3 regions of the Marinobacter sp. THAF197a genome follow, and region 3 is predicted to be linked to each of the others. Evidence: predicted binding sites of a transcription regulator. Region 3 holds the regulator's gene; each other region holds the start of a gene.
The links. Region 3 encodes FliA, which starts transcription of late flagellar genes. Its sites were predicted from a motif close to CTAAAGTTTNNNNNNNNNNNGCCGNTAA; they were not measured.
Positions count from the first base shown of each region.

Region 1: the regulator FliA is predicted to act here: its motif matches at 2,859-2,886, upstream of FIV08_RS17840 (methyl-accepting chemotaxis protein).
Region 2: the regulator FliA is predicted to act here: its motif matches at 2,273-2,300, upstream of FIV08_RS01360 (methyl-accepting chemotaxis protein).

Region 1 is NZ_CP045324.1:3,847,595-3,851,788, reverse strand. It holds gene FIV08_RS17845 (hypothetical protein) at 1-1,112, opposite strand, end outside; gene FIV08_RS17840 (methyl-accepting chemotaxis protein) at 1,141-2,754, opposite strand; gene uvrD (DNA helicase II) at 3,009-4,194, shown strand, end outside.
Region 2 is NZ_CP045324.1:304,503-308,696, reverse strand. It holds gene FIV08_RS01365 (TRAP transporter substrate-binding protein) at 1-329, opposite strand, end outside; gene FIV08_RS01360 (methyl-accepting chemotaxis protein) at 440-2,116, opposite strand; gene FIV08_RS01355 (CHAD domain-containing protein) at 2,350-3,699, shown strand; gene FIV08_RS01350 (cation diffusion facilitator family transporter) at 3,716-4,194, opposite strand, start outside.
Region 3 is NZ_CP045324.1:1,449,911-1,454,104, reverse strand. It holds gene FIV08_RS06710 (chemotaxis protein CheA) at 1-72, opposite strand, end outside; gene FIV08_RS06705 (protein phosphatase CheZ) at 93-878, opposite strand; gene cheY (chemotaxis response regulator CheY) at 899-1,282, opposite strand; gene FIV08_RS06695 (RNA polymerase sigma factor FliA) at 1,442-2,185, opposite strand; gene FIV08_RS06690 (MinD/ParA family protein) at 2,218-3,030, opposite strand; gene flhF (flagellar biosynthesis protein FlhF) at 3,101-4,194, opposite strand, start outside.

The DNA.
Region 1 (4,194 bases), 1.9 Mb from region 3:
TCAAAACCGCGAGAATGAGTGATGTCAGCCTTGATTGCGACGCCCGGAGTGATGTCCCAGCGTGTACCAACACTGTAATCTTCGCGCTGGAAGTTCAGGATTGATTCGGGAGCCAGGATGGTTCCGCCGGATGTGGTTACAAAGCCAAGACGCTCGTCATCATCCTTGCTCTCTACCCAGCCGAGAGCGATGTAAGGCGTCCAGCTGCCGAATCGGTGGCCGATTGATAGGTAAGCAGAATCAGTGTCAGCGAACTTGCCATCAACTTCTACGCGGGTCAGTTCACCGATGATTTGCCAGTTGCCATTATCATAGCTGGCTCCAATACCGTAGAAGTTGCCGCGATCACCGTCGGCAAGCACAGTATTTACATCGGCGCCTGCGGGTGCTTGAGCGGCTAGCCTTGTCGCATCAATATCCGCCTCAGCGGTTGCCGCAATACCGCGAACCGTCCAGACGTAATCCGTCCAGGTCAGGTTCAGGCCGGCAATGTTGCGCAGTTGCACATCACCCGAGTTACCGTCTTCGTCGGTAAAGCCGGTGAAGAAGTTGGCGTTCAGTGAGGAGTTATCGAAGTTCCAGTTGTAACTGGCATCGGCGCCCACGTAGCTGGTCACCGCAATCGGGCCGTAAACACTCTGGGGAGGGCGTGCCCAGGGTTGAGCATAGCCGACTTCCAGGGAGTCGGAATACATGAAGAAGGGCAGGCGCATCTTACCGGCGCGCAGTTGCAGGTTGTTGGTGGGGCGGTGGCTCAGGTAGGCCCATTCCACTTTGGGCTCCCAGTCATCGGCGCCGCGGCCAACCAGCTGCATCACAATCTGGCTCTTCTGGGTAACGTCAAAGGTACCCTGAAGCGCGAACAGGCTCAGGTCTTTTACTTCGGACTCTTCGGTGATGCCGGCGTAACCTGCGTCGTTACTGGCACGTGCATAACCGGTGCTGAAAAAGCCGTTAAACCGGACGCCGGTGTTGCGGGCAGAGTTCAGCTGCTGCTGCATGGCGTTCAGCTGTTGCTGCATGCGCTCGAGGGTTTGCTCGGTGTCTTGTGCCATGACAGGCGTGGCGGTAATCGCCAACGCCAGGGGCGCGACGGAGAACAGTCTCTTCATCAGGTACATCCTAGTCTTTGGTTGGGTATTAAACGCGGAACTGGCCGGCAACGCTCTGCAATCCATTACTGACGTCCTGGATCTTGCGGCTGACGTTGTCCAGCTCATCGGTACTTTCCATCACCGCCTCGGCGTTGCGATGCATATCGCCCATATGGCCGGTGACTTCGCTGAAAGTGGTGCTCTGCTCATAGGTGGCAGCGGCAATTTGCTCGTTCAGCTCGCTGATCTGCTGAACGTTTTCAAGGATCTTGCTCAGGACTTCGCCGGACTCAGTCGTGGCATCAACGCCCTCACGGGCCATTTCCACACTGCCCTTCATCGACGTAACGGCGTTGCCTGACAACTTGGACAACTCTGAAATCACTTGCTGGATTTCTTCGGTCGCTTTATGGGTGCGCACGGCCAGTCCTCGCACTTCATCGGCTACCACTGCAAAGCCGCGACCGTGCTCGCCGGCGCGGGCAGCTTCAATGGCGGCATTCAGTGCCAACAGGTTGGTCTGTTCGGCAACGGTCTGGATGGTCTCCAGCAGGCCGCCCACCTTCACGGAGAACTCATCAAACTGGTTTACCAGGCTGGCGGTTTTTTCGATCTCGGCCATCAGTTCCCGGATGGTGCTGATATTGCTGTTGACCTTTTGCTGACCGGCAGTGGCAAATTTTGCAGCGTCTTGAGTCTGGTCAGACGCGGACGAGGCAAAGCCCGCCACTTCTTCAACGCTCTTGACCAGTTCTTCAACGGAGTTTCGGGTTGAGGATATGGCCTGGGCCTGCTGGCTGATGCGCCCCAGGTTGGTCCGGCTGGTGCCGGCCAGGTGCGAGGCAACGTTGTTAAGTTCACCAATATCCTGCTGGATCGTTGCGAAAGACCCGTGAAGTTTCTCAACGAACTTGTTGAATTGGTTCACCAGTGCCCGGAGTTCATCCTTGCCCTCGTAATGAATACGGGAGGTAAGGTCTCCTTCGCCTGAGGCCATGTTGCGCAGAGAGCTGATGATCTGGTTCAGGCTGTTTGAGATCGAGCGGCCGATAATCAGGCTCAGGGTGACCAGGGCAATCAATGCCACCACCAGAATGACCAGGGACACTGTGCCAGCCTCACTGGAGGCGGCCGTGGTGTTGTCAATGGCCTGGATCAGGCGTGCTTCCATGGTGCTGCGCATGGAGTCCAGGTCATTCCGCAGCTTTTCCAGACGATTGGCGTTGGCGGATGCCTCCTGGCCGATTCGGTTGAAATCGGCGGTGCCCTCAATAATGGCCGTGGCGATGCGCGTTGCGTTACCGTAATAGGTCTCGAGGTCTCTGCTCAGGCTGGTTGCCTGTTGGCTTAAGCCTGGGTTGAGCGCAGCGATCTTGCGGAGATTGGCTGCAATCTCATCTTTCAGATTACGGGTGGCAGCCAGTTGTTGGTCGTCGCCGGTGGTGACCGCACTATTGATCTGATTTTCGATCAGCTGTAACCGCCCCTGATTGATGGTGGACAACTCAAGAGATGGATAGAGCTGGTCGCGCACCTCGGTCAAGCGCTCGGAGTTGTTGCGTTCGGTGATAATGGAAAACGTCTGGCTGACCACAAAGGCGGTAACGGCAACCACAACCAGCAGGGCCAGTTTGTGAGAAATTTTGAGTGATGAGAGCATGTTGTCAGTCCCTGCTGGTCAGTCCTAAGACTTTAGTCGGCCGGCATTCTAGGTTGTTTTTTGAACGCCTGACACAGAATTAATGTGTCAGTGTGTTAAAGGGTGTATCGGCTGAAACGCCACTCTCTTGAAGGTTACTCGTTGAAATTTCAGGTGGTATACCCGTTTATAGGTAGGGTCTCAGGACAAAGGACGTAGTTGATCAGGCCTGATACAATGCCCTGTAAATTTAAACAGTGATGAAGTCTATCTCCATGGATGTCTCCCACATTATCGACCCCCTGAACGACGCCCAGCGCGAGGCCGTTACTGCCCAGAACGATCACCTGCTGGTGCTGGCCGGCGCGGGCAGTGGTAAAACCCGTGTACTGGTGCACCGCATTGCCTGGCTGATGACGGTAGACCGGGTACCGCCCACCGGTATCCTGGCGGTGACCTTTACCAACAAGGCCGCCAAGGAGATGCGCTACCGCATCGAGGAGATGATGAACATTCCCTCCCGCGGGTTATGGTTCGGTACCTTTCACGGCATTGCCCACCGCCTGCTGCGCTCCCACTGGAAAGACGCCGGCCTGCCGGAGAACTTCCAGGTGCTGGACAGTGACGACCAGCTGCGCATGATCAAACGGGTGATGCGGGAGTTCCAGATTGATGAAAGCCAGTGGCCGCCCAAGCAGGCCCAGTGGTTTATCAACAGTCAGAAAGACGAAGGCCTGCGGGCGGATCACATCCAGGAAAACCCGGGCGATCACTTCACCAGCACCATGCTGAAAATCTACCGCCAGTACGAAAAGCTCTGCCAACAAGGCGGGCTGGTGGATTTTGGCGAGCTGCTGCTGCGCTCCCACGAACTGTGGTTGCACCGGCCGGAACTGCTGAAGCATTACCAGCAGCGTTTTCAGCATATTCTGGTGGACGAGTTCCAGGACACCAACACCATTCAATACGCCTGGCTGCAGGTGCTGGCCAGCAACCGGGTGCCGCTGACCGTGGTGGGTGACGACGACCAGTCGATTTACGGCTGGCGTGGCGCCAAGATTGAGAACATCCAGCAGTACCAGCGGGACTTTCCCAATGCCCGGCTGGTGCGCCTGGAGCAGAACTACCGCTCCACCCAGATGATCCTGAAGGCTGCCAACTCTGTGATCGCCAACAACCAGGGCCGTTTGGGCAAGGAATTGTGGACCGACGGCCCTGATGGCGAGCCGATCAGCCTGTACGCGGCGTTCAACGAGCAGGATGAAGCCAATTACATTGCCGATTCCATCAATGCCTGGGTCAGCGACGGCAACCTGCGCAGCGAATCGGCCATTCTGTACCGCTCCAACGCCCAGTCCCGGGTGCTGGAAGAGGCGCTGATGCGCCAGGGCATTCCCTACCGGGTATATGGCGGCCTGCGCTTCTACGACCGCCAGGAAATCCGCAACGCCCTGGCTTACC
Region 2 (4,194 bases), 1.1 Mb from region 3:
ATGGTGGTGAAGTACATGGCGTTGGGGATGGTGCCCTTGTAGTAGTACGAGGCGGTGTGGCCCATGTCATACTGGCCGTTGCGCACCAGGTCAAAAATACCGAAGGGCGCCTTGTGCTTGTTCGAAGAATCAATCCGGAACTTCAGGCGGCCGCTGGACATCCGCTCCGCCATCGCGGCCATATTGCGAGGAGTCTCACCCAGGATTTTGGAGTTCGGGCCCCAGGTTTCAGCCAGGCGGATGGTGTAGGTTTTCTCGGCCGCCGCAAACGGGCTGGTCAGCAGGGCAACCAACGTAAGGGCCGCCACGAAGATTCTGTGCATAGACATGGTGTTGGCTTCCATTGTTATTGCTTTGAGGGTAAAACGAACAAATAACGGAAAGCCATGATAACCGTGGAGGCCAGCCACGCCAATGCGGCAGGCCGGCCTCGCCGGAATCAGACCTTGAACTGGCTCACCAGCTCACGCAGGTTTTCACCCAGCCGCGCCAGCTCGTGACTGGCTTCATTGGTCTGGTTAACCCCGGTGTCGCTACGCTGGGCAGCGTCGACAATACGCACCACATTCTGGTTAATTTCCTCGGCCACCTGGCTCTGCTGCTCCGCCGCCGTGGCAATCTGGGTAACCTGATCATGGATCTGGGTCACCGATGTCACAATGGTGTTCAGCGCACCAGTGGCGTGATTGATGCGTTCGACGGTAGCCTCGGAACTCTTGCGGGAATGGTTCATCCGTTCAACAGAAGCCTTGGATTCGGCCACAAAGCCGTCAATCATTTCCCGAATCTGATCGGCGGATTCCGCAGAGCGTTTGGCCAACTGCCGAACCTCGTCCGCCACCACCGAGAAGCCACGACCGTGCTCACCCGCCCGTGCAGCCTCGATGGCCGCGTTAAGCGCCAGCAGGTTGGTCTGCTCGGTGACGGCATGGATCACATCCAGAACCTGCTGGATATCATTGGACTTCTCCGCCAGGGCGTTAATGCTGGCCGCCGTGCTCTCCATTTCTTCGGACAACTGGTTGACGGCACCTTGCGCGCTGGTGATCGTTTCACCACCCTCACGGGCCATGCGGTCGGCGTCTGAAGCGGCGCTTTCCACTTCGTTGGCATTGCCGGAAATCTGCTGGATGGTGGCTGCCATTTCATTGATCGCCGACGCAATCTGGTCTGTTTCCGAGCCCTGTTCCTGAACCGACTGGCGGGTTTCGTTGGCCACACGGCTCAGCTCTTCGGCGGCCGAGGCGACCTGATCGGTGGTTGAGCCCACTTCACGAATAGTATCCTGAATCTTGATCACGAAATGATTGAACCGGCGGCCTAGCTCAGCCAACTCATCCTTGCCGTCTTCCGGCAGACGCTGGCGTAGGTCGCCATCACCGTCGGCGATTTCCTGCATCATATCGCTGACTTTATTCAGGGGCGCTGTCACGGTGCGGCCGATCACCAGGCCGATGATCAAGGACACAGCAACCACAATGAAGGTCACCAACAGGATAAAGCCCATGGCGGCCGCCATAGCCGAATCGATTTCCTTTCGTGCCTCAACCACTACCCGCTCGATATCGGTGACGTAGATACCGGCACCCATCATCCAGTCCCAGCCCGGGATGATGCTTGAATAAGACACTTTCGGCTCTACCTCGCCCGAGGCGGGGTTTGTCCAGTCGTACTCATAAAAGCCGTCGGTTCCCGCCGCTGAGAACAGGTCCCGAACCAGTTTCTGTGTATTGGGGTTGGTCGTCGGCCCCTCGCGGGAAGGGTCCGGAGCGTAGGCGAGATTATCCAGATTACGGGCGTAGGCAAAAACGTAGTTATCCTGCCCGAATGTGATGGAGCGTAGCCGTTTGCGAGCCTCCTCGCGGGCGTCTCTATCAGACAACCCAGAGTTGTTCTTGGCATCCATGACCACTGCCCGGGCCGTTTCCACGAGATTCTTCAGGCCTTCCTTACGGGCATCCAGAAGCTCTTCCTCCAGGCGTTCCAACTCGGCTTCTCCGTTTGCCTGAATCTGGCTGGCGGTGATCCAGGCAATGGTACCCGCCGTAATCAGTACCGGCACCAGTACACCAATCAACAGGCGGGCTCGGATGGTCAGGTTGCTCAACAATGTCATGGTTCTGCTCCGGATTGTCTGCTCTGGCCTCGGGATTATCCACAGTGCCACGTACAAGGCTGTTCCAGTTTGTTAACGCCTGTATACCAATACTCAAGTACAAACATGTCGACTTGGTAGCCAGGCCATTTGTATCAAGCCTTTCAGGTAGTTCGGGTATCGGCCGTCATGTAAACGACTTGAGCTTGTGTCAGACTAAAGTTTCATGTCAGTCGTGCCGGGGAGAGCTCACCGTGAAACACCTTTTTCTCATCCGCCATGCCAAGTCCAGCTGGGATAACGACAACCTCAGCGACAAGGACCGCCCGCTAAACCCACGAGGCGAGCAACAGCTGGCACCGCTCGGGAAGGCGCTGCTGCGTTACGGGGCCATGGCAGGAGAGATTCACGTAAGCCCTGCCCTGCGCGCCCAACAAACGCTTAAAGGCATTTTGCATCCCTCGATGGGTGAAGCGCAGATTTACACTAACCCGGAACTCTATACCTTTGATTACCGGCGTCTATTACAGTGGCTGCAGAACTGTGACAATCAGGCGCAAACCCTGGCCATTGTCGGGCACAACCCGGCGCTTTTGGAACTGGCAGCCACCCTGGTGCCGCACGCTCCCTTTGAACTCCCCACCGCCAGTTTTATTCACATACGTTTACCAATCAAACACTGGCGCAAACTCGGCAAACGGGAAGGTCGGCTTGAAACCTTTCTAACCCCGGTGGACTTCAGTTATGAGGCGTTCAAACGCAAGAACCAGAAACGGCACAAGAACGCCGGCAAAGCGACGGTCAAAGACACTCCGTCAGTGCTTTTGGGGCAGGCCGAGAGTCTTAACCAGTTACATCGGGGGGTGATGCTCGGCCTGGACGATGAGTTTCTCCACCAGTATCGCATTGCCCTTCGTCGCAGCCGCGCCGTGGCCGAATCCCTGGCCGAGGTAACCGGAAACAAATCACTGAAGAGCCACATTTCCCACCTGAAACGACACGCCCAGGCCACGAGTAACCTGCGGGATCTGCACGTCTTCCGCCAGGATCTGCCGCAGCTATGCAGTGACCAGCCAGAGCTCCTGCGGGCACTGGAGCAATGGGTCTGCGCGCGGGTGGGCAAGGAACAGAAAAAACTGGCGAAACGGCTTGGAAGCAAACGTTACCGGCAGAGCCTGCACAGTTGGGAGGACGAGCTGCAGTCAAGGGAGTTCCGCAAACTGATCGACAAACTCAGTACCAGGGACGTTCAAAAAAGCGTTGAACACCGGCTGCGCATGTTCAACCGGAAAACCGCCGAACTGCTGCACGACGCGCCAGATGAGGACATCCACAATCTCCGCAAACTCCTGAAGCGCATCCGCTACCTCATGGAACTGGACATCGACAGCTGGAAATCCGCCCTTAAGACCCTACGACAGCGCCAGGATCTCTATGGCCGTTTCCAGGATCTGCATGTCCAGATTGAGCTGGTCAAACGGTTTGCTTCAAACCACCCGGAGGATCCAAACGGCGCGCTTCAGGCCCTGCTGGACTACCTGGCCGTCGAAAAGGACGACACCCGCAGACTGATTCTGTCCATCGGCGGGCTGAAGGCTGGCTGATGCCAGAACACCAGGTTCAGATTCTGACCATACGAGCTTCCAGGAGCAGGTTAGGGCCCAACTTCGCCACTCTCACCTGGCCCGGATTCAAGCCAAGGTCTTCCAGGGTTTCCTGGATATCGTCCATGGCCTCTTCCGAGGGTGCCGCCAGCAGCAACTCCCGCACTGACTCCAGAATCATCCTCACCGGCACGGTCATGAAATACACCGAGATCACCAGCATCATCACCGGGTCTGCATAGACTGCCAGTGCAGACCATTGGCTTTTCTCCAGCATCCAGGCGGCGGCAAAACCGATCATCACGGCAGCACTCAGGGCGCTGTCCATCAGCCACTGCCTCTGCTCGGCCCTGACCAGGCCGGAGTCGTTCTGAAAGCTGGACCAGCGTAGATACACCCACACGGCCAGGCAACCCACCACGTTCACCGCACCAAACACCATGGCCATATCGGCGGCCACCGCACGGCCACCCTGCAGCAACGAAACCACCGCCG
Region 3 (4,194 bases):
CAGCTTTTCGAGAATCTCGCCGGCCTCAACCAGGAAGTCCTGCAGGATCTCTTCGTCGGCATCAAACGCCATGCGTCACCCTCTATAATCGTTCAGAAACCGAGACTGGATAACAGGTCATCAACGTCGTCCTGCCCCGAAACTACATCATCACGCTCCTCAGCCTTGATCTGAGGCCCTACCCCTTTTTCGGCCGATTCTTCTTTTTCTTCAATCTGGTGCACGGTGCCGGTGAGCTGGTCCACGTGGCTGGCCATCACCACCAGGCCAAGCAGGTTCTCTTCGACTTCTTTCACAAGGGCCGTGACTTTCTGGATAACCTGCCCGGTAAGATCCTGGAAGTCCTGGGCCAGAAGGATTTCAGACAGATTGCTGTACAGGGTATCGGAATCTGTGGCCAGGCCCGCAAAGAAGCGATCAATGCGGCCGTACAGTTCCCGGAATTCTGCCGGCTCCATTTCCCGACGGCGCAACCGCTGCCATTCGTCTCGCAGGGCGGTCGCTTCGTCGCGCATGGTGTGCGCCACCGGCATGCTTTCTTCGACCAGGTCCATGGTGCGATTGGCCGCCTGGCTGGTCATCTGGACAACGTAGGCCAGCCGATCCGAGGCATCGGACATCTTGGACAAGGCTTCTTTCTGCTCGGCACTGCGGGCGTCTATCTGAAAATTCCGGATAGCCTCGTGCAGGCTCCGGGTCAACCGCCCCACTTCCCGATAGAGGCTCTGGTCGCGAACTTCACTTAGCTCGTTGATCACCGACATTGCCCGGGCGTAGTTACCGGAACTGATACATTCGGCCAACTCCGAACTCTGCTGCTGGAGCTTTTCGGTTACCTCCGGGTCGAGGCCCTGATGGTTCTCGTTCTTGTCAGTCATGACAGCCATCCGACCTCTGGTTACTGGATTCGCTCGAAGATCTTCTCAATCTTTTCCTTGAGAACGGCAGCGGTAAAGGGTTTGACGACGTACCCGTTAACGCCGGCCTGGGCCGCCGCCACAATCTGGTCACGCTTGGCCTCCGCAGTTACCATCAGCACCGGCAGGTTCTTCAGGTTCTCGTCTGCCCGCACCGCCTTGAGCAGATCAAAACCCGACATGCCTGGCATGTTCCAGTCGGTCACCAGGAAGTCGTACTTGCCGCTCCTGAGCATGGGCAAGGCAGTGTTGCCATCGTCCGCTTCATCCGTATTGGTGAAGCCAAGATCGCGCAGCAGATTCTTGATGATTCGCCGCATTGTGGAAAAGTCATCCACAATGAGAATTTTCATGTTTTTGTCCAATGGGACCTCCAGTCAGTAACACCCGGATTTCATTAAGCCTTTTGAAAGTCTAGCAGGCCGCTGCTTTAACCGCTTATTGTGTGTTGTTTGGCCGCGTTGTAAAGCGCCGGTTACCAAAATCTACACAGTTACGCGCCGCGCGGTCAGCGCCGGCCCGGTTTATTCTGGCTCGTCTTCCCGCCAATCGGACAACCGTCCCCTGAGACGAAGGGCCGCCTGGCTATGAATCTGGCTGACCCGGCTCTCGCTGACGCCAAGCACCGCGCCAATTTCCTTCAGGTTGAGCTCTTCCTGGTAGTAGAGGCTCAACACCAGCTTTTCTCGCTCAGGAAGCTCCTCAATTGCCTCTGCCAGGCTTTTCTGGAATGCATTTGATGCAATGCCATCCAGGGGATTATCGCTGGCCTCTGTTTCTTCTATCGGCAGCTCCCCGGATTCATTGAGCTCATCAAGGCTAAAAAGTCGGCCACTGTTGGCGTCTGCCAGGGAGGCATGATATTCCGACAGGTCAATGCCCAGCTCTTCGGCAACATCAACATCCTGGGCCTCGCGCCCGGTGCGGTCTTCAACCGTCTTGATGGCTGCCGCGATACGGCGGGCATTGCGGTGAACGGAGCGGGGAACCCAGTCGCCCTTGCGGATTTCATCCACCATGGCACCGCGGATACGAATACCTGCGTAGGTTTCAAAGGTGGCACCCTTGCCGGTGGAATAGCGTTGCGCAGCTTCCAGCAGGCCGATCATGCCCGCCTGCATAAGATCTTCAAGCTGAACCGAGGCCGGCAAACGGGCCATCAAGTGTAGGGCGATTTTCTTGACCAGCGGCGCATGCTCCTCAATCAGCTGAGAGGGACCTTTTGCGCCAGCCTGATGGTAGATTCCCAGGTTTTTCGCCAATGTCATGTATCCGGTTTTCTTATAGGACTGGATTCAGATCAGACTTCGACGAGCCGCTCCACGAAAAACTCCAGATGCCCTCTTGGCGATGATGGCAGCGGCCAGCTGTCCACTTTCTCTGCCAGGGCACGGATCGCCAGCGACGCCTTGGCCCGTGGATAGGCATCCAGAACGGCCCGCTGCCGCTGAACGGCTTTTTTGACGGCTTCGTCGTAAGGCACGATACCTACATATTGTAGTGCTACATCAAGGAAACGCTCGGTGACACGGGTCAGTTTTTCATACAGATGCCGACCTTCCTGCTCATTTCGCACCTGATTCGCCAGAATACGGAAACGGTTGGTACCGTAGTCGCGATTCATCAGCTTGATCAGGGCATAGGCGTCGGTAATCGAGGTAGGCTCATCGCACACCACCAGCAGCAATTCCTGGGAGGCCCGCAGGAAACTGACGACGGACTCGGAAATACCGGCTGCGGTGTCAACAATCAGCACATCAATCTGGTCACCCAGCTCGCTGAAGGCGTTGATCAGCCCCGCATGTTCCATCGGGCTCAACTGGGTCATACGCTGGGTGCCGGACGATGCGGGAACAATCTTGATACCACCCGGGCCGTTGACCAGAACGTCCTTGAGGTCGCACTCGCCACTGAGCACATCCTGCAGATTGCGATTGGCGGTAATGCCCAACAGCACGTCGATATTGGCAAGGCCAAGGTCCGCATCCAGCAACACCACCCGCCGGCCTTTCTGGGCCAGCGCGATACCGAGGTTGACGGACACATTACTCTTGCCGACACCGCCCTTGCCGCCGGTAACCGCAATCACCTGAACCGGATGTGGTCTGCTCATACTGTTATCAGTCTCTTACTGCGTTCTTGTGTGGGCACAAACGGCAGCGCACCGGCTGTACCACCGGGCCTCAGGCCCCTTCTGCAACGGCCTGGCCGTGCTGCATTGTTTTCAGGCGTTCTACGCCCAACCGCACCAGAGGAATGGCCTCGGCCCAGTGCAGGTCTTCGGGAATCTTCTGGCCATCGGTATACCACGCCACTGGCAGGCCGGTTTCCATGACAAAGCCCAAAGACTCACCCAGTGTCAGCGCTTCGTCAATCTTGGTCATGACGCAGCCTGCAAGGTTTGCCATCTTATAGCAATGCCACACGGATTTCATGATGCGCGGCTGGCTGGTGGCAGACACGACCAGATGGGTACGGATATTGTGATCGCTCCGGGCCAACTCCGCCAGCTGTTCCTGATAACCGCGATCCGAGCTGGTCAGCCCGGCGGTATCAATCAGAACCAGGTGCCGATCTGACAATTCGTCCAGAATGTCATCCAGGGAATGACTCTCGTCCACAACCCGGACCGGCACATTGAGAATACGGCCAAACACGAATAGCTGTTCATGGGCTGCCACCCGGTAGCGATCGGTGGTGACCAACGCCAGGGAATCCGGCCCATGCTCCAGTACATATTGGGCTGCCAGCTTGCCAATGGTGGTGGTCTTCCCAGACCCGGTTGGCCCCACCAGCGCATAGACGCCGCCGGCCTCAAGCCAGTCTTCCCGAGCGGTACGTACGCCGGTGGCCAGCATCTTCAGGGATTGCTTCCAACCGTCTTCCAACCTGCCGGCACGATGCTGACGGGACAGAGAGGTTGCCAGCTCCGCGCCCAGACCAAATTCCTGCAGCCGCTCGGCAAGCCTCTGCTGAACTGCATTGGATGCCGCGACTGCAGGCTTCTCGGGTACCGAGGTACGGCCGCTGACCATCTCTCTCAGGGAGTTGATTTCCGCTCTCATGCTCGCCAACTCATCCGAGTAGCCCGCCGCTGGCCGGCCACCTGCATTGCCCACCGAGGTCGACCCCCCGGCCAACTCACCTGACCAGTCGGCAGCCGGCCGATCGTCAGCCGGTGCACGATCATATTCCGCGCCGACACCCGCCCGCTTCTCCCGCACTTCGCGAATGCGACTGCGTGATCGGTTCAACTCTTCTTCCAGCCGACGATGCT